3 regions of the Paenibacillus sp. CAA11 genome follow, and region 2 is predicted to be linked to each of the others. Evidence: riboswitches for the same ligand, from Rfam matches in the RefSeq annotation. Region 2 holds a riboswitch; each other region holds the start of a gene.
What was found. Region 2 has a riboswitch for cyclic di-AMP ahead of DCC85_RS11740 (3D domain-containing protein). Riboswitches for the same ligand answer to the same signal wherever they lie in the genome.

Region 1 (6,111 bases), 2.4 Mb from region 2:
TATAGCGCCAAATATCGTTTTAAGCACCCCGCTACCTCCGATTTTCAAAAGGTGGTCGAAAAGACAACGGGGCAATCCTGGAAGAATTACTTCAATCAATATGTATATGGCGGACATATGCCCGATTACGCCATTCAGGATATCACGATTCACCCGGGCAAGAACGGGACCGGTTATGAATCCTGGGTCGATGTCAGCCGTAAGAGCGGCATCGCTCACGAGGTTCCTCTTGTCTTTGTCTTCAAGGATGGACATACAGAACGCAAGACGTGGGATGCCAAGACAGCCCTGACCCGGTTCAAGTTCAGCTACAAGGAGCCACTGGCTTGGGCCATGGTTGACCCGGCTTACACCCTGGTGCTGGAGAACAAGCATATGAACAACTACCTCAAGGCAGAGGTTGATCCCGTAATTCGTTCACGCCTAAACTTAAGCGTCACCAAGCTGCTCGAAGCGCTGCTTGGATCGCTATCCTGGTGAGGTGACAAACATGCATTATATAAAACAAGGTCTGGGCAGCGCGAAGAGACAAATTGCGGTTGCAATCCTCTTATTTCTGTACCAGCTGCTTTGGGGAGTATTCCTATACCGGATTGTAGACTCCGTAATTGCTCCGGCCCTAAGGCGCTACCCTGAATCAGAGGTTGGACAGCTTAGCCGCCTCCTGTACCTTATAGAAGGCCAACATGAGCTGCAGACCAGCTCGGACGTGAAGCTGGTGCTCGGCCTTATTGCAGGCATGTTCCTCTTCCGCTTGATACTTACTCCTCTCATCAGGGCCGGCATATATAACGGATTATTGGGCGAGGCAGATGAGGAGGGGGCCGGCTGGCTGTTCTTCCAAGGAATGCGCAAATGCTGGAAGCCTGTAGCCATCCTCTATGCTATAGAACTGCTCTTAATATTAATCCCGTCTATTTGGCTTCTGCCTGAGCTTTACAGCCTGCTTCCGGGACTTCTGCAAGGCACGACCGGCGCAATGCTCAAGTTTGGCGTCATTCTGGCCAGTCTCGGGATTTGGAGTTATCTCGTCAAGCAAGGCCTGCTCTATGTCACATTCGGATGGCTCTCGCAAACAGGGATTGCCCCTTCTCTCATGCAATATGTTCGCAAACTGCCGGCTGTGCTTGCCGTATCCTGTATCCTCGGCGCTGCTGCCCTTCTGGCCGCAGGCATGTTCAGCACAGCCGCCTGGATCTGGACGGGCCTTATTGGACTAATCCTGCAGCAATCCTATCCATTTATTCGCAGTTTCTTCCGTATCTGGTCGGTATCCTCGCAATATCATCTCTGGAAAAAAAGTTATCAAAAAAATTAATCAAATAGTCGGACCATCTTGTACTTCCCAGGTCTGATAAGGCCTCCGCCTGACGACGGAGGTCTTTTTGATGCTCTCATCACTCAAAATCTCGCAATTACTCGTTGCCAAAAGATACCTGTGTTTGTTACAATAACACCAATGAAAGTAAAGTAACAACTTTGTAATTCTTTTTTAATAATTTAGCAGGAATTTCGACAGATATGTCGAATATCTACTTTTAGATGCAAAATATATAAGAAAGCCTAATTCCCGAGCATCCGGGAAGCGGGGGAACCGTTTTGGGTGAATTGATCTCGCAAGAGAGGGATCATAGGGAACCTTCAACCGAATCCTTAAGCTAACCTCGCAGGCGTTGGAAGGAGTTTACGTCAGTTTGAAGAAGAAGTTGACCGCAGCAGCTGTAAGTTTTGCCATTATGTTTACCTTAGGAACTGGAAGCGCTTTTGCTGATACCAAATTGGACTCTGTTGTCGATTCGGCTATTGGCACACCTTATAAATCTGGCGGAACTACTACAAGTGGATTTGATTGCTCCGGATTTACAAGATATGTGTTCAATAAGCTCGGCATCAAGCTTCCTCACCAATCTGGATCCCAGTTCAAGATGGGTACGGCAATAGACAAAAGTGAACTGATTGCTGGAGACTTAGTGTTCTTCAACACCTCAGGCAAAGGGATCTCCCACGTTGGGGTATATGTCGGCGACGGAAAGTTTGCCCATGCCTCTTCCTCTAAAGGAGTTACCGTTAGCAATTTGAGCGACAGCTATTACGTCAAACGTTACGTTGGAGCTAAACGCATTATGAGCAATGATGTTTTCGAATCCGTCGCCGACGAGTCCCAAGACAACGACGATGTAGAATAAGAAAACCTCCTGTGCTGAGCCCGCAGCGATTCTTGCCGGAATCGATTCTGCGGGTTTTTTTCTATTTCTACATCGTACCATCTATTACCCCTCCCCAAAGGCAATAAACCGCAGATTTAGCCGTTTTCCCAAAAAAAGTGAGAGCAAAACTTGCCAAAGCCTAACCCATTTGTTACAATGATCAAGTAAATGGTAACAACTTTGTAATCATTGGTCGTACGTCGGAATGAGGAAACGCGAGTTCCCCGGAAAGGTATTGCGTTCTTCCAACCTAAGATTCGAATCCACTAGATTCGAATGAACAAATAACCCTTACCCCTTGGGGTAAAGGCTATTTCAACCACAGGTGCACTAACAATAACCAGCCGAATTCCCAAGCACCTGGGAAACGGGGGAACCAGTTATGGGTGAATTGACCTCGATTACAGAGGGTCATAGGGAACCTTCAACCGAATCCTCAAGCTAACCTCGCAGGCCTTGGAAGGAGTTTGACATCTTGAGAAAGACACTGACAGCAGCGGCGATGAGCTTGACTATTCTGTTCACCATGGGTACAGGTAATGCCTTCGCTGACTCCAACTTGGACAAAGTCGTAAATTCGGTATATGGAACGCCCTACAAAATGGGTGGAACCACCGTCAAAGGCTTTGACTGTTCCGGATTTACCAAATATGTGTTCAAGAAAATGGGCGTAACACTGGCGCGTCAATCGAAAGCACAGTTCAAACAGGGAACCAGTGTAGCTAAGAGCCAACTGAAAGAAGGAGATTTGGTCTTCTTCAACACCTTAGGTAACGGTGTATCTCATGTTGGTATTTACGTTGGAAATGGAAAGTTTGCGCATGCCTCTTCCTCTAAAGGCATCCACATCGACAAATTAAGCAACAGCTATTATCAAAACCGTTACGTTGGAGCTAAACGCATTTTGAGCAAGTATACTTATCGTTTGTTTGCAACAGAGCTTTAACCTTCCGCACAAAGGTCAAAGCTGACATAACCGCATTGCCTATGCATGACCGCGGGCGATTCTTGCCGGAATCGACTTGCGGTCTTTTTTTTGCCATCCTACATGTTATAACGCAGCAACCAGGCAAAAGGTTCCAAAAAATTTTTTTACAATATACTTCATTGGTCCTAAACCAACTTCTATGATCTTCCTACCGCTTTTATACCCCTTGGTCCGATCCTGAAACATCTATCGCCCATCTTATAAAATTTTGCTTAGCACGCCATTTTGCATTCAACCAGCCCAATCGGGTACATTGTTCTTAAGGTCTTAAGTCTTTCACTGTAAAAAGGAGGAACGCCCTATGAAAAACTCTCCCCCTCCATTCCACATCGCTTCGATGGAGGAAGCTCATGCAGAGATTATTTGCTCCTGGGTATATGAGCCTCCTTACAATATATACGGCTGGCTTCCCTGGGAGCAGATGAAGGCCCTTGAGGTTGAATTTGGCGATCCCCTGCTGCGCCGAGAACAATATGTATCTGTCCTCGACCAGGATGACAACTTGTGCGGATTTGCCCAGTACTTCCCCATGCAGGGCGTTACCCGGCTTGGTATCGGCATGAGACCCGATCTGTGCGGTCACGGACAGGGAGAGGCCTTTGTCCGGGCCATTGCCGACGGCGCACGCCAAAGAAACCCAGATCATGAAATTGACCTGGAGGTGCTGACCTGGAACAACCGAGCCATTCGTGCTTATCAGAAGGCCGGCTTCACTATTACCGACCTCTATGAGCGCCAGACCCCTGACGGGCCAAAGCCTTTCTACTGTATGGTGTTAAAAGACTAGCGTAATACAAAAGAACGCCAGGGACACGGCTCCTGCCTGTAATCCTGGCGTTTTTGCATATATTATGCTTGGGCAGCGGCCTGGAAGGCCTCCACCTCGGCTCGGGTTGGCATGCCTTCCTGGGCGCCGAGCTTCGTCACGGCCAAGGCTGAAGCCGCGAGCGCAAACTGCACGGCGTCAGCTAACGCTGCGCCCTCCCCCAGCGCCACCGCAAGCGCGGCGCTGAAACAGTCCCCCGCGCCGGTCGTATCGACGGCGCGGACCCGATGAGCCGCTGCAATAGCCGGCTCACCCGCAGGCGCATCCGGTTCCGGTGCGCCAACATAGGCCGCGCCCTGCGCGCCGAGCGTGGTGACGACGGCGGCTCCCGCCGTCTCAGCCAGCTCGGCCATCGCGCGGCCCAGCGCTGCCTGCTCTGCGGCAGCGCACCCGCTCAGAACCGCCAGCTCGCTGCGGTTCGGGGTGATGGCGCTGGCTGTGCTGAGCAGCGCCGCAGGGATGCCCCCGGCCGGAACCGGGGCCGGGTTCAGCACGACGACCGCGCCGGCCTGGGCCGCGGTCTCGGCTGCGCGCTGAGCCGCAGCCAGCGGGATCTCCAGCTGGAGCAGCACCACATCCGCTTCGCGCAGAAGCGCCTGTACCTCCAGCGCCTCAATCCGCTCTGCGGTCAGGTGGGCATTGGCGCCGGGGACCACGACAATGCGATTGTCCTCCCCATCCAGCCAGATCGAAGCTACGCCTGTCCGAACCTCGGGCAGCCTCTGAACACTGGAGTTGTCCACCCCGGACTTCGCCAACTCATCAAGCAGACGGTGCCCAAATTCATCCTCACCAACCATGCCCACCACGGATACCGAAGCTCCCAGCCTGGCAGCCGCCACCGCCTGATTAGCTCCTTTGCCTCCAGGCAATAGATGAAGCTGTTCTCCCATCACCGTCTCTCCCGCTGCCGGGACCTTTTCCATTTGGGTCACCATATCTAAGTTCAGGCTCCCCACAACGACAACTCTCGGAGAACGTCCAATCTTCTCCTTAGGTAAACCAGCGTTATCCTTCATATAACACGAAGCCTCCTCTTCTCAGAGCGAACGATCCTTCTGCAGTTATTCAGCCGAACGCATCTTCTCGAAGGCTTCATTATATTGCTGTGCTTCCTTTATATCCACCGCGGTAATGCCGCCCTCTTCCCAAGAAGTTAATCGAAGCGTCACTGTCTTATAGTCGATTGTGATGAACGGGTGGTGATTGAACGCTTCTGAGATTGCCGCCACTTCATCCACGAAGGCGATGCCCTTCATATAGTTCGAGAAGGTGTATTTCCGGACAATCCAGCGCCCTTCCTCCAGCTCCCAGCCCTCCAAATTCTCTAAATGCGTAATCACTTCTTCCGGTGTAAATGGCATTACTGCTTCCTCCTCATATATGAAAACATCGGTCATTTTTGCACGTTTCAGCTGTTTGATAAGCTGGTACAAGTGGGGATAACAGCATTCCTATTGCTTCCCCGTATCCCACCTATATTACCATGGGCTCTTAGGTAAATCCAGAAACCAGGGTAAGTCCAGCGCTCTAGATCAGCTTAACCGAAGTCAACTCTTCCTCACCTACCAGCACATTGATTCGGTGTCCTTCCCCGTCATAGATCACCACAGCACTGCCTACGGAAATTACAGGCTCACTGCCTAGAGCAAAGAATAGATCCTCGGCTAAGGCTTCTCTTACCTCGTGCCGCTCCTCCCCCGACAGACTTGTCCAATCCGATTCTTCCATTTCAAAAAAGACGTAGCTGTCCGGAATTGCACTCATCGCATCCGTCAGGTCTGCCAAGATCAGCGCATAATCCCTGCCATGTTTTACACCCAAGAGGTCAGCCTCCTTATTTTTATCATAATTAAACCGCTTGCTTTTATTATACCGGAAAAAACCACTTAAAAAAAAAGTGAATTCTGTCGATAAAAAAGATAACATGCTTTTTTCTACCTTCCCGGAAGGATGCCGGAAGGTCCGAAAGGAATCAATTTTATCTCACGGATGAGGTGTATTCATGGAAATTTCAACACTGATCGGTATTGCCCTAGGCTTGATTGCCCTGGTACTAGGGATGTTCCTCAAGGGCGCACCGATTATCA
Region 2 (6,111 bases):
AATTCAGCGCCCTTCAATCGGGTGCGATTACGCTTACGATTAACAGTTCCGCGTACTTGGCTGAGATATTCCGGGCCGGTATTCAGGGAGTGGAACGCGGACAGACGGAGGCTGCTCGTTCCCTAGGCATGACACAAAGTATGGCCATGCGTCATATCATTTTGCCCCAGGCAGTTAAGAATGTGCTTCCGGCCATCGGTAATGAGTTCATTACCATTATCAAAGAGTCGTCCATTGTGTATGTTATCGGGGTATCGGAAATGATGTTTCAAGCGAATAGCATCATGTCGATGACCTATGATGGAATGACGCCATTCTTGATTATTGCCGTAATGTACTTTATTCTAACCTTTATTTTGTCCAAAATTTTGGGCGTGTTCGAAAGGAAGTTGATGAGCCGTGATCAGCGTTAAAGGACTAAACAAAAAATTCGGCCAGCTCCATATTCTCAAAGGGATTGACCTTGAAATCAAGCAGGGAGAGGTCGTAGTATTGATTGGGCCCAGCGGCTCGGGAAAAAGTACATTCCTTCGCTGTTTAAATCTCCTGGAGACGCCATCAGACGGTGAAATATTATTTGAAGGCAAATCCATAACAGATAAGAGGCATGATATTAATGCTACTCGGGAGAAAATGGGAATGGTGTTCCAGCATTTCAACCTATTCCCGCACAAGTCGGTGCTGAAGAACATTACCTTGGCTCCGATGAAGGTTAAAGGTCTGGATAAGGTAAAGGCAGAGCAAATTGCTACGGATCTTCTAAGAACGGTTGGTCTTGAGGATAAGAAAAATGCGTATCCTTCTCAGCTATCAGGCGGGCAAAAGCAGCGGATAGCAATCGCTCGTGCGCTTGCGATGGAGCCGCACGTAATGCTATTTGATGAGCCTACTTCGGCATTGGACCCCGAAATGGTCGGGGAAGTGCTTGACGTTATGAAGAGGTTGGCAGAGAAAGGGATGACGATGGTCATCGTTACCCATGAGATGGGATTTGCCCGTGAAGTAGGCGACCGTATTCTCTTTATGGATCAAGGGCTCATTGTAGAGCAGGGGACACCAGAGCAGGTCTTTAGCTCCCCTCAGCACCCGCGAACCAAGGACTTCTTGAGCAAGGTGCTGTAACTTCATATTTAGGCAAAAAACACGGCATGTTCCATGTCGTGTTTTTTGCTGTTCCATAGGTGGTAACACTTACCTGAATCAAAGGTTACAAATTTGTGATATATTTGGGGAGTGCCGAATCCCTATACAGCAGGGAACGGGGGATGATTTTTCCGAAGATGAACGTTTATCTTCTTGGGGTGAAGCGCTTTACTCTTAGCGCCGGGCCATCCTTGGGTCCGAATCCGACAACTAACCTCGGAGGCAATTCGAAGGAGGATTACATATGAAATTTGCTTTCAGAAAAAACAAAAATGTTAACAAATTGCCGTTTGTATTGAAGACTGCGGCACTGACACTTACTCTTGCTGCCGCCCTGCAGGGTGCGTCTGCTTATGCTGCGGGCACTGTGCATACGGCGAAGGAAGGAGACACTTTTTATCTGCTGGCCAAGCAGTATGGAGTATCGGTAAATCAGCTGATGAGCGCAAATCCTAGCGTTAAGGCAAACAATATTTATGCAGGCCTGTCTATTCAAATTCCGGGAGAAAATGCGGCTAAGCTGGAGGCCTCTTCCACTGAGGCTGTTAAGCTGCTGAATGCTTCAGCATCCAGCCATCAGGTCACAGCTTGGGGGAAAACCTTTAACTACTCTAATACGATTAATGTTGTAGCTACTGCTTATTCGGCGGCAGCCAGCGAGAACGGGCAGTGGGGCGCTGTTGATTATTATGGAAAACCACTAAGTCTCGGGACAATTGCTGTTGATCCTGCTGTAATTCCAATGGGCACTAAAGTATTGGTAACTGGGCATAGTCATCCCGGCCTCCCTAAACAGGCATTTGTTGCTACGGCTTCAGATCAGGGGAGTGCGATTAAGGGCAAGCGAATTGATATTTTCATTCCAGGTTCGCAGCAGTCCGCCAGCCAGTTTGGCTTCCAGGATGTAAAGCTGTATGTTTTAAATTAGATGATGTAAATTAGTCCTCCGAGATATTAAGGGGGTACACACGAGTAAATTCTCAGAGCTGGGGCTCCGTTATATCGATGCTAGATCCATACCCCATTGCTGTTTTATTTTTACTCTTTCTTCGAAAATGGAGCGCTTGTTCAGCCGCGCATGTCCATATGTTTTTTTAGAAACCAAAAGTCCACGCGTCCCAAAGAAGACGCGGGGGCTTTTTTTTAGATTTTCCGGATATATGTTTAGAAATCCATTTGAGAGAGGGACGTCACGGAGCTGACTTCATCGGATGATAATCGCTGTCGTCATTCCCAACCGTGCCCTGGGACCTCCATAATCTCCTCGCCGTTCGATCTGGACTCCCCCAATAATTACCACGGTAAGATTCTCATCTCTTCATAAGATTATACCGATATATTAAGAGTGTGCATTTGTGCACAAATAATACAAATTTGCTGACAATGCGGAGGGAAACTTAATGAGGAGACAGCTGAAGATGGTACTTTCGCTGGTATGTTTATTGATGGTTATGGGATGTTCAACTTCTCCAGGTACAGAGCAAACAACCCGGATCACCTTTCTGAATTCCAAAACCGAGATAAAAGCTCAAATGGAGGAAATGGCGAAACAATACAACCAAGCGCATCCCGGAGTAACTTTGGAGATTATAACTGCACCGGAAGGGACTTCAGCCTATCAAAAGCTGATGTCAATGTATGGCTCGGGAAGTGCGGCAACCCTGTCGATGCTCGATCCTGGGGACGCTCAACAGTTTCTGGATAAGGCAGTTGATCTAAGCCAAGAAAAATGGGTGGATGAAACGATAGACAATGGATTGGACGCCGTGAAGAAGAACGAATCTATGGTTGGTTTTCCGTTCGCGGTTGAAGGGTACGGATTAATTTACAATAAGAAGGTGCTCGACAAGGCGGTTGGAGGCTCATTCGATCCTTCCTCGGTAAAAAGCCGAAGCAGTTTAAACTTGTTAATGAACCAAATCAAGGAGACGGGTGTAGAACCCGTTATGCTCTCCCCGATGGACTGGTCGCTCGGTTCCCATCTTTTAACGGTATCTTACGCCGTTCAACCCGGAGGGGGCTCCAAGTTTGTTAAGGACATGCAGAACAGCTCCATAGAAATGTCCCGAAATGATGTGATGAACGGGTGGGTTCAAACCCTGGATTTGCTTAAAGAGAACAATATCAACAAAAATTCGCCGATGAGCAGCACCTTGGAAGACGGAGCCAAGGCTTTAGGAGAAGGAAAAGTAGGGCTTTGGTTTATGGGCAACTGGGCTTGGGATGTAATTAAGAGCAATGATAAAGCCAATGGGGAGTACGGTTTCTTGCCGTTACCGTTGAACGATGATACGGAGGACCCTATTAATGCCAAAATTACGGTTGGTGTAACCAAGTATATACTTATCGACTCTACGACCACCACGCCCAAGCAGCAGGAGGAAGCCAAGAAGTTTCTTGATTGGCTTGTATTCGATAAGTCCGGACAGGAGTTTCTGGTCAATCAGACGAACACGATCCCCGCGTTTAAGAATATTGCTTTAGAACCTGCCGATCCTTTGGGTAAATCGATCAAAGCGTATATCTCGGCTGGCAAGACCCTGCCGTTTATGACAACTCTTCCTCCCGATCATTGGGCCATTACCGGAGCTTCTATTCAAAGCTATATCCGCGGAAAAATCGATTCGGCCGAATTGTTGAATCAAATACGCATTTACTGGAAAGCCCAACGCTGACAGCGAGATCGGACATAGGGGGGATAAACGGTGTTTAAATTAACGTTAAAGAAAAAATTAATCAGCGCGGCGCTCGTACTGGTTATCGTTTTGTCGCTTTCAAGTGTGGTAGGCATCATTAAAATGTCGGAAATGGGGCAAGCCTCGGATCATGTCAATAACCATTCCTTGCCGGCCCTAATTCTGCTTCAGGGGTTGGATAAGCAGATTACGGAAATCGACAGACTCACAGTACGGATGATTCTTGAAGAGGAGCCTGAGGCTCGAAAAAAAGATCAGGATGAACTGAAAAAAGCGATCACTTCCATGGAAAAGAGCGTAAACCAATATCAAAACCTAGCCTCCACCGTCAAGGAAAAGGAGCTGTTCACCAACTTTTACGGCCAGTGGTCGATGTATCACCGGTATCTAAACGTGGTTTCCGCGGCGATGGAGGAAAACAACAAAGTCATGGCAACCATGATTATCCAAGGAAATACGGCTGTTTATCAGAAAGCCTTGGATAATGTCAATCAGTTGCGGGCTCTTAACGAGCAGTATGCTATAGATGCGGCTGACCTGTCGAGTCGGTCTTACCGCTCGGGCAAAGTATTAATGATATCCTTGGCCATCATAAGTACGATCCTCGGAATTATCGGCTCGCTCTTATTGGCCCAATCGTTCACAAAGCCTATCTTAAAAATTGCGAGCCAAGTGAAACTCGTAACCAAGGGCAACCTGCAAGTCGAACCGCTCCAGGTTCGCTCCAAAGACGAGGTTGGGGAACTGGCCGCGGACTTCAATGTCATGTGCGAGTCACTGAGTGTCCTTTTGAATGAAGTGGTGGAAAATTCGTTGCTAGTTGCCTCTACGGCAGAGCAGTTGACAGCGAGTGCAGAGCAGACGAGTACAGCTTCCGAGCAGATTGCTGTAAGCGCGACTTCAGTCGCAGAGGGATCGCAAACCCAATTAGCGGGTATAGCCGAGACGTTGAACATTACGGTAGACGTTTCCGGCAGTGTCGAGAAAATCACCGAGCGGGTTGGCAATGTGGCCGGTCTCTCCGCTCAAGCCCAGGAGAAGGCTCATAATGGCCAGGCCATAATCACGTCTACAGTTTCCCAAATCAGGGATGTTCATAGCAAGGTAACGCAATCTGCGGAAGTCGTGAATATTTTGGGGAAAAAATCAGCCGAGATCAGTCAAATTTCAGCTATGATCAAGGATATAGCGGCCCAAACCAATTTGCTCTCCTTAAATGCAGCCATAGAAGCCGCAAGGGCAGGGGAGCACGGAAAAGGATTTGCCGTCGTTGCCAGTGAAGTACGCAACCTGGCGACGCAGGCAGGCGAAGCGACGGGCAAAATATCTTCGTTGGTCAACGAAATTACGTTGAGAACAAACGAAGTTGTGATCTCGATGAATGAAGGGGTTCATTCTCTGAATGAAGGCATGGTGCTTGTTGAAGAGGTGGGTACCGTATTTTCCGAGATTGTCGATGCTGTAGAAGAGGTGAGCGGTGAGGTGGACAATGCTGCTATGGAGGCAAAAGCCGTAAGCGGAGGAACCGTTACTATGGTGGAATCTATGAAGAAAATTGCCGAAATCTCCGAACGTGCTGCGGATGCAACGCAAACAGTAGCCGCCGTTGTCGAGCAGACTACTGCTTCCATGGAGGAAGTTTCCGCCGGGGCCAACATGCTTGCCAAGAGGGCAGAGCAAATGAATCAAACGGTATCCGTGTTTAAGGTTTAAATGATGGAGGGTGTCTCAGAAGTCATCATAGATGATCGAGGGACGACCCTCTTTTCATTTTCAAGTGTAATGGTACAGCTACAGCAATTTATGTGAATATTCTAAAGCGCAAGGTGTGGGGAATGTCTTCTAAAGCCGCAGTGTACCATAGCCCGAGATGTTCGTAAGATGCTCCTTAGTTCCAAAGTTTATCTTGGGACAACCTTCATGTTAGGCAAGAAGGTAATTAGGGGCCGTCTACTCCTGTATCAACCCGCAGAGAAGGGATCCCCAGCAGTTCAGGCACGGTTACAAAGGTGTAGCCTTCTGAGCGCAATTGATCAATAATCTGGGGCAGCGCCTTGATCGTCCCGGTTAGATCTGACCCGGTTCCTCCGCCGGCATGCTGGAGCACGATCGCTCCAGGACCAACCTCGCTTAATACATTCTTCTTAACTTTCTCTTGGTCTAGCCCTTTCCAGTCCAATGAGTCTACATTCCAATTCACAATCATGTAATGATGATCTTTGGCCCATTTAACTTCCTCTTCATTCACTTCCCCATAGGGGGGCCGAATTAT
Region 3 (6,111 bases), 1.9 Mb from region 2:
CTGGCGCTCCGCACCCTCGACGAGCGAGATCATCCGGTCCAGAAAAGACTCTCCCGGATCACTGGTAATCCGCACCTTGATCTCATCGCTGACCACCCGGGTTCCCCCGGTCACCGAGTTGAAATCACCGCCAGCCTCCTTGATCACCGGAGCTGACTCCCCAGTAATAGCGGATTCGTCCACAGAAGCCAGCCCTTCGATCACTTCACCGTCTCCCGGGATCAGTTCGCCTTGGCTGACGATGACCACATCCCCTTTTCTCAGCTCCGAGGAGGATACCTTCTTAACAACGGTGCCCGTCACCTTCCTAGCCGTGATATCCTGCTTGGTCCGCTTTAGGGAATTGGCCTGCGCCTTCCCCCTGCCCTCTGCCAGCGCCTCCGCAAAGTTCGCGAACAGAACGGTAAACAGCAGAATCAGAAACACCGCAATATTGAACCCTCTTGAAGCTGCGGCCCCGAAATATCCGGGGAAGAGAATCATCACCAGAACCAGCACTGTACCGATTTCCACCACGAACATTACCGGATTCTTCAGTAGGGTGATCGGGTTCAATTTGACCACGCTATCCTTGACGGCATTCCGGACCATTGGCCCGGTCAGCAGCTTCTTTCTCTGTAATTTACTCATGATTATACTCTCTCCTCTTCTAACCCAGGGTCAGATATTCGGCCACCGGTCCAAGCACAATGACCGGAAGGAAGGTAAGGGCCCCAATAATCAGCACGGTCCCGATCAAGATACCGGTAAACAACCGGCTATCCGTTCTGAACGTCCCCACCGTCTCAGGAACCGGCTTCTTGCGCAGCAGCGAACCGGCTACCGCCAGCATCGCCGCTATTGAAATGTATCGGCCGAGCAGCATAACGCCCCCGGTCGCCAGGTTCCAGAACGGCGTATTATCCGCCAGCCCCTCAAATCCGGAACCGTTATTGGCGGCCGAAGAAGTAAATTCATACAGCACCTGGGATAACCCGTGAAAGCCCGGGTTGCTGACCGCTCCATAGCCAAGCTTTGTCAGAAAAGCCGCAGCGGTCGGGGCCAGAATAATCAGCGGATGGATAAGAATCGCAATCGCAATCAGCTTCATCTCCCGGGCTTCAATCTTCTTCCGGAGAAACTCCGGCGTTCTGCCTACCATCAGACCGCAGAGGAATACGCCAAGAATGCCGTACATCAGCATGTTGATCAGTCCTACCCCTTTGCCGCCAAACACATTGTTCAGCATCATCAAGGCCAGCGGTGTAATACTGCCAAGCGGCGTCTGCGCATCATGCATATTGTTCACACTGCCGGTGGTAGCTGCGGTTGTAACCGTCGTAAACAGCGAGGATTGAGGGATGCCGAAGCGCACCTCCTTGCCTTCCATATTCCCTTGCGAAGCATCGATGCCCATGGCCTGTATTGCCGGATTTCCGCGGCTTTCCGCATAGTAATTAAGGGACAGCAGCAGGATGAACAAGATCATCATGGCGCCGAAGATCACCCAGCCCTGCCGCTTGTTCTTGGCAAACAGGCCAAAGGTATACGGCAATGCAGCCGGGAGCGTCCACATGGACAAGATCTCAATCACATTCGTCAGCGGACTCGGATTCTCGAAGGGGTGAGCCGAGTTCGCCCCGAAAAATCCGCCCCCGTTCGTGCCCAGATGCTTAATCGCCTCCAGCGATGCAACCGGCCCCATAGCGATTTCCTGCCGGCTTCCTTCAAGCGTCACCACGTCGGCTGCCGGCTTCAGAGTCTGCGGGACGTGAAGGGCCACAAGAGCCAGGCAGACGATCAACGCCAGCGGGATGAACACACGCGTATGCGCCTTGACAAAATCCTGAAAAAAATTACCTACAGAGGCTCTGCCAGTAATCCCCCTTACAAACGCAATCGCAACGGCAAAACCGCTGGCAGCAGAGGTGAACATCATCATAGTAATAACAGCCATCTGCGAGAAGTAAGTCAGCCCGGTCTCCCCGCTGTAATGCTGCAGATTGGTGTTGGTCATGAAGCTGATCACCGTATTGAAGTTCAGCGTTCCTTCCATGCCTTTCGTGCCTGAGGGATTGAATGGCAGTCCTCCCTGCAGCTTCAGAATCAAGTAGCTGAAGATCACAAGCACAAGATTCGTCAGCAGGAAGCTGAGCGCATACTTTTTCCAAGACATGCCCTTCGTCGATTTAAGGCCAATCAGTCTGTAAATGCCGCGCTCTGCCGGACCAAACCAGCGCTCCAGCCTATTCGGCTCATTTGAGAACACATGGAACAAATAAGTACCTACCGGCTTAACCAGCAGGATCAATATCACAATGACAACTGCAATTTGCACGATGCCCATATCAGGTTCCTCCTAATTCTTCATAGCCTGCCTAGAATTTCTCAGGGTGAATCAGAGCATAGACCAGATAGATGAACAGCAGCAGGGTTACGATTAGGATCAAAATCATCGCTTAGCCCCCCTTTTATCATCCACGACCCGTGAGCACCAGAACAGGAACAAGACAATCAAGCCAAAGCCCATAGCAAGAAGGGCTAGCATATATAGATCCGTCATTTATGTTGCGCTCCTTCCCTTGCAAACCTTGCAAATAAATAGTCCGCTCTGTAAGGACAGAGCCATCAAGATCCTAATCATCCATTTCATGGCACAACAAAAAAGACCACAGAGGAATATCCCCGTGATCTTAAATAACGGTCACATGACACCATCCTCTCTCCATACGCTGACGAGGTTAGCTGTCGGATTCGGGCGGTGAGAGTCGCCCTACCCGTTCTTGGACCATGCAGGCACTTGCCCTGCTGGCGACTGAACAGGATTCACCCCTAATGATCTTCCGGCTCCCACTTCCCGGCCTGATCATTGTTGGTTCCCCCGCTTTCCTTTACAGGAAATTAAGCGGACTTGCGAATATGTGGTTTTCAGGTACGAGACGAATCATACCTCTGCACCATGTAGATTGTAAAATTATGTTTTTGGCAAAATCACGAAAAAGGAGCTGCGCTGGATTCAAAAAACTGAAAATTATAAATAAAATTCACACGTTCCGATGAATTGCTTTGTTTTTCATGCTGTTTTCATAATTTTTCGAAAATCACACATGAGGACCTGCAAAGCCTCCCCCTGAACTCTAAAATTCGGCAGGAGGCTTTACTTGCTGTCGTTATGCAGCATCTTCCGTACCTGATGAGCCTAAATAAGAGGCTAACCTGATGGCAGCATAGACCCATAGACCCTCAGACAACCTAGTCAATCAGACCAAGCACCATCTGTATGGAATGATCTGCAAACGCCCGGTCCGGGCGTGACTTCATCAGCACCGTTAGCCCGATAAGCGAAACCACCAGTGTCTGTGCCACGGCCTTGACATTCAGCTTGGGTGCTAATTCGCCTGCCTCTTTCCCCTTCTCCAGAGCTTCCTGAAATATGGCCGCTAGATACATCTGATGCTCACGGGTCAAAATTTCGAATTTCTCATCATGCGGGGCCAGCTCCACCATCGTATTAATGCAGAAGCAGCCCCGTGAGCTGTCGCCTTGACCCGCTTCATCCACAACCCCTTCGAACAAAAGGCGAAATCCCTCCTTGACTGAAGCCCCGGCCGCTAGCATCGTTTTTACGTGCAAGGCATGCTCTGCCGTGTACTTGCGCAGTGCCGATTCAAACAGCTGCTTCTTATCCCCGAAGGCGGCATACAGACTCGGACGCTGAATGCCCATGCCAGCCGTTAAATCACTTAACGAGGTAGCTTCATAGCCTTTGTCCCAAAATAACTGCATGGCTTCTTCCAGCGCCTGCTCCTTAACAAATTCCCGAGGTCTCACCATGGATGATCCTTCCTCCCCTCTTACTATACCAACAAGTAAATAAATATTAAGTTAAAAAGCTTGAACATGTCAATGATTTACATAATTCATCTTGACAAACAGACCACATCCTCCTTATGATTCATAATATTATTTTATACCGATCAGTATGTATTATAAAATGAAAGTAGGTTATTCTGATGTCAAATACAAAATCCAGAGCCGTACAGCCGAGCTCCATGACCGGGCTGCTGCCATGGTTGTTTGCCGTAGCCTGCGGGCTATCTGTTGCCAATATTTATTACGCTCAGCCTCTTTTGGACTCTATAGCATCAGAGTTTGGCATTTTACCTGCACATGTCGGTGCGGTTATTACGGTTACCCAGGTTTGTTACGCCCTAGGTCTAGCTCTGCTCGTCCCGCTCGGCGATCTATGGGACCGCCGCAGGCTCGTGACCGGCCAGATGGGGTTATCCGTGCTGGCCTTACTGATTGTAGCCTTAGCTCCAAACAGCATGGTCTTTCTCGCCGGCATAGCTGTCGTGGGGCTGCTCGCCGTTGTCACCCAAACTTTGGTCGCCTTCGCAGCAGCTCTAGCCTCCCCCTCCTCACGAGGCCGCATCGTTGGCCAGGTCACAAGCGGCGTCGTGATCGGCATCTTGCTGGCCAGAACCGCCGCCGGGCTGCTGACCGATCTTGCCGGCTGGCGCTCCGTCTACCTTGTCTCCGCCCTGCTGCTGCTGATCTCGTCCATGCTGCTGCGGCGCATGCTTCCAGCAGACGAGAAGCGGCATAGCCGCATGCCATATTCGAAGCTGCTTCTGTCTGTTTTCACCTTGTTCATCCAGGAGCGGGTGCTGCGAATAAGGGCCTTGCTGGCCTTATTCATCTTTACGGCGTTCAGCACGCTGTGGACGCCGCTGGTGCTGCCGCTGAGCGCACCGCCCTTCTCGCTGTCCCATACCGCGATCGGCGCCTTCGGCCTCGCCGGAGCAGCGGGCGCCTTCGGAGCGGCCCGAGCCGGAAGGCTCGCAGACCGCGGGCTAGGCCAAGCGGTCAGCGGTATAGCCCTGCTTCTGCTGCTATGCTCCTGGCCGCTGATCCATGCCATGGATCATTCACTGGTCCTGCTTCTTCTTGGAATCCTTCTCCTCGACCTTGCTGTCCAGGCCGTTCATGTCACCAACCAAAGTATGATTCTCAGTGTCAGGCCGGAAGCGCGAAGCAGATTAACTGCAGCCTATATGATCTTTTACTCCATAGGAAGCGCGGCTGGATCCATGATATCCACACAGCTGTTTGCCCACTATGGATGGACTGGGGTCTGTATCCTGGGAGCTACAGTCAGTGCTGCAGCCCTGATATTCTGGATAATCACCCGGCGCCCTGCATGAATAGCGGAAGACCTTGCCCTCTGCTGCATATGTTCATCAACATTTCAGCCTTTATCCGACAACATCCTGAGGATTTCGACATCTGGGCTGTGATATAGTTGCGCAAGGTAACCGTGGCAGAAATGAAGAAGGAGGAAATGATGTGAGCATCATTGAAGCCAGACAGCTATCGAAATCCTACCAGCAGGCCGTGAAGGGCCCTGGGCTTGGCGGAGCAGTCAAGCATTTATTTGCACCCAAGCATATCGAGAAAATAGCCGTCAAACCCATGGATCTTAGCATTGAAACAGGCGAGACCGTCGCCTATGTCGGCCCCAATGGCGCGGGCAAATCCACGACATTGAAGATGCTGACCGGCATTCTTGTTCCCACATCGGGAACCATCCGCGTGAACGGCTTGGACCCTCACAAGCAGAGGATGGAGAATGCCCGCCAGATCGGGGCGGTCTTCGGCCAGCGCACCCAGCTGTGGTGGGATCTCCCCATCACGGAATCGTTCGGGCTGCTGAAGGATATCTACCAGATTCCCGAAGCTGCATACAAACATAACCTCGACCAATTTACCGAGCTCCTAGGCATGGAGGAGTTCATTCACCTCTCGGCCCGGAAGCTGTCTTTAGGACAGCGTATGCGCGCCGATCTCGCAGCCTCCCTCCTGCACAATCCGCCCATTCTCTATCTGGATGAGCCTACGATTGGACTCGATGTGTCAGTCAAACAAAAAATCCGGGAGTTCATTAAGAAGATCAACCAGGAGCAGCAGACAACAATCATGCTTACTACCCACGACTTGGGGGATATTCGCGATTTATGTAAGCGGTTAATTATCATTGACCACGGCTCCATCATTTATGACGGCAGTCTGGAACAGGTGCAGTCCGAATATGCTACGGAGCGGATGATTATCTTCCAGCTAGCTGCCCCG

Region 1: linked by a shared signal. The riboswitch ahead of DCC85_RS00485 (C40 family peptidase) and the one ahead of DCC85_RS11740 (3D domain-containing protein) in region 2 are both predicted to bind cyclic di-AMP.
Region 3: linked by a shared signal. The riboswitch ahead of kdpF (K(+)-transporting ATPase subunit F) and the one ahead of DCC85_RS11740 (3D domain-containing protein) in region 2 are both predicted to bind cyclic di-AMP.

Annotation. Positions count from the first base shown of each region.
Region 1 is NZ_CP028922.1:97,872-103,982, reverse strand. It holds gene DCC85_RS00500 (M1 family metallopeptidase) at 1-480, shown strand, start outside; gene DCC85_RS00495 (hypothetical protein) at 491-1,318, shown strand; cyclic di-AMP (ydaO/yuaA leader) riboswitch at 1,551-1,688, shown strand; gene DCC85_RS00490 (C40 family peptidase) at 1,695-2,186, shown strand; cyclic di-AMP (ydaO/yuaA leader) riboswitch at 2,540-2,678, shown strand; gene DCC85_RS00485 (C40 family peptidase) at 2,683-3,153, shown strand; gene DCC85_RS00480 (GNAT family N-acetyltransferase) at 3,497-3,982, shown strand; gene rbsK (ribokinase) at 4,045-5,040, opposite strand; gene DCC85_RS00470 (4a-hydroxytetrahydrobiopterin dehydratase) at 5,086-5,385, opposite strand; gene DCC85_RS00465 (hypothetical protein) at 5,552-5,845, opposite strand; gene motA (flagellar motor stator protein MotA) at 6,027-6,111, shown strand, end outside.
Region 2 is NZ_CP028922.1:2,540,525-2,546,635, reverse strand. It holds gene DCC85_RS11750 (amino acid ABC transporter permease) at 1-413, shown strand, start outside; gene DCC85_RS11745 (amino acid ABC transporter ATP-binding protein) at 400-1,122, shown strand; cyclic di-AMP (ydaO/yuaA leader) riboswitch at 1,225-1,384, shown strand; gene DCC85_RS11740 (3D domain-containing protein) at 1,388-2,071, shown strand; gene DCC85_RS11735 (ABC transporter substrate-binding protein) at 2,544-3,818, shown strand; gene DCC85_RS11730 (methyl-accepting chemotaxis protein) at 3,849-5,552, shown strand; gene DCC85_RS11725 (polysaccharide deacetylase family protein) at 5,779-6,111, opposite strand, start outside.
Region 3 is NZ_CP028922.1:668,194-674,304, reverse strand. It holds gene kdpB (potassium-transporting ATPase subunit KdpB) at 1-630, opposite strand, end outside; gene kdpA (potassium-transporting ATPase subunit KdpA) at 650-2,326, opposite strand; gene kdpF (K(+)-transporting ATPase subunit F) at 2,358-2,435, opposite strand; cyclic di-AMP (ydaO/yuaA leader) riboswitch at 2,694-2,897, opposite strand; gene DCC85_RS02975 (TetR/AcrR family transcriptional regulator) at 3,232-3,813, opposite strand; gene DCC85_RS02970 (MFS transporter) at 3,993-5,186, shown strand; gene DCC85_RS02965 (ABC transporter ATP-binding protein) at 5,329-6,111, shown strand, end outside.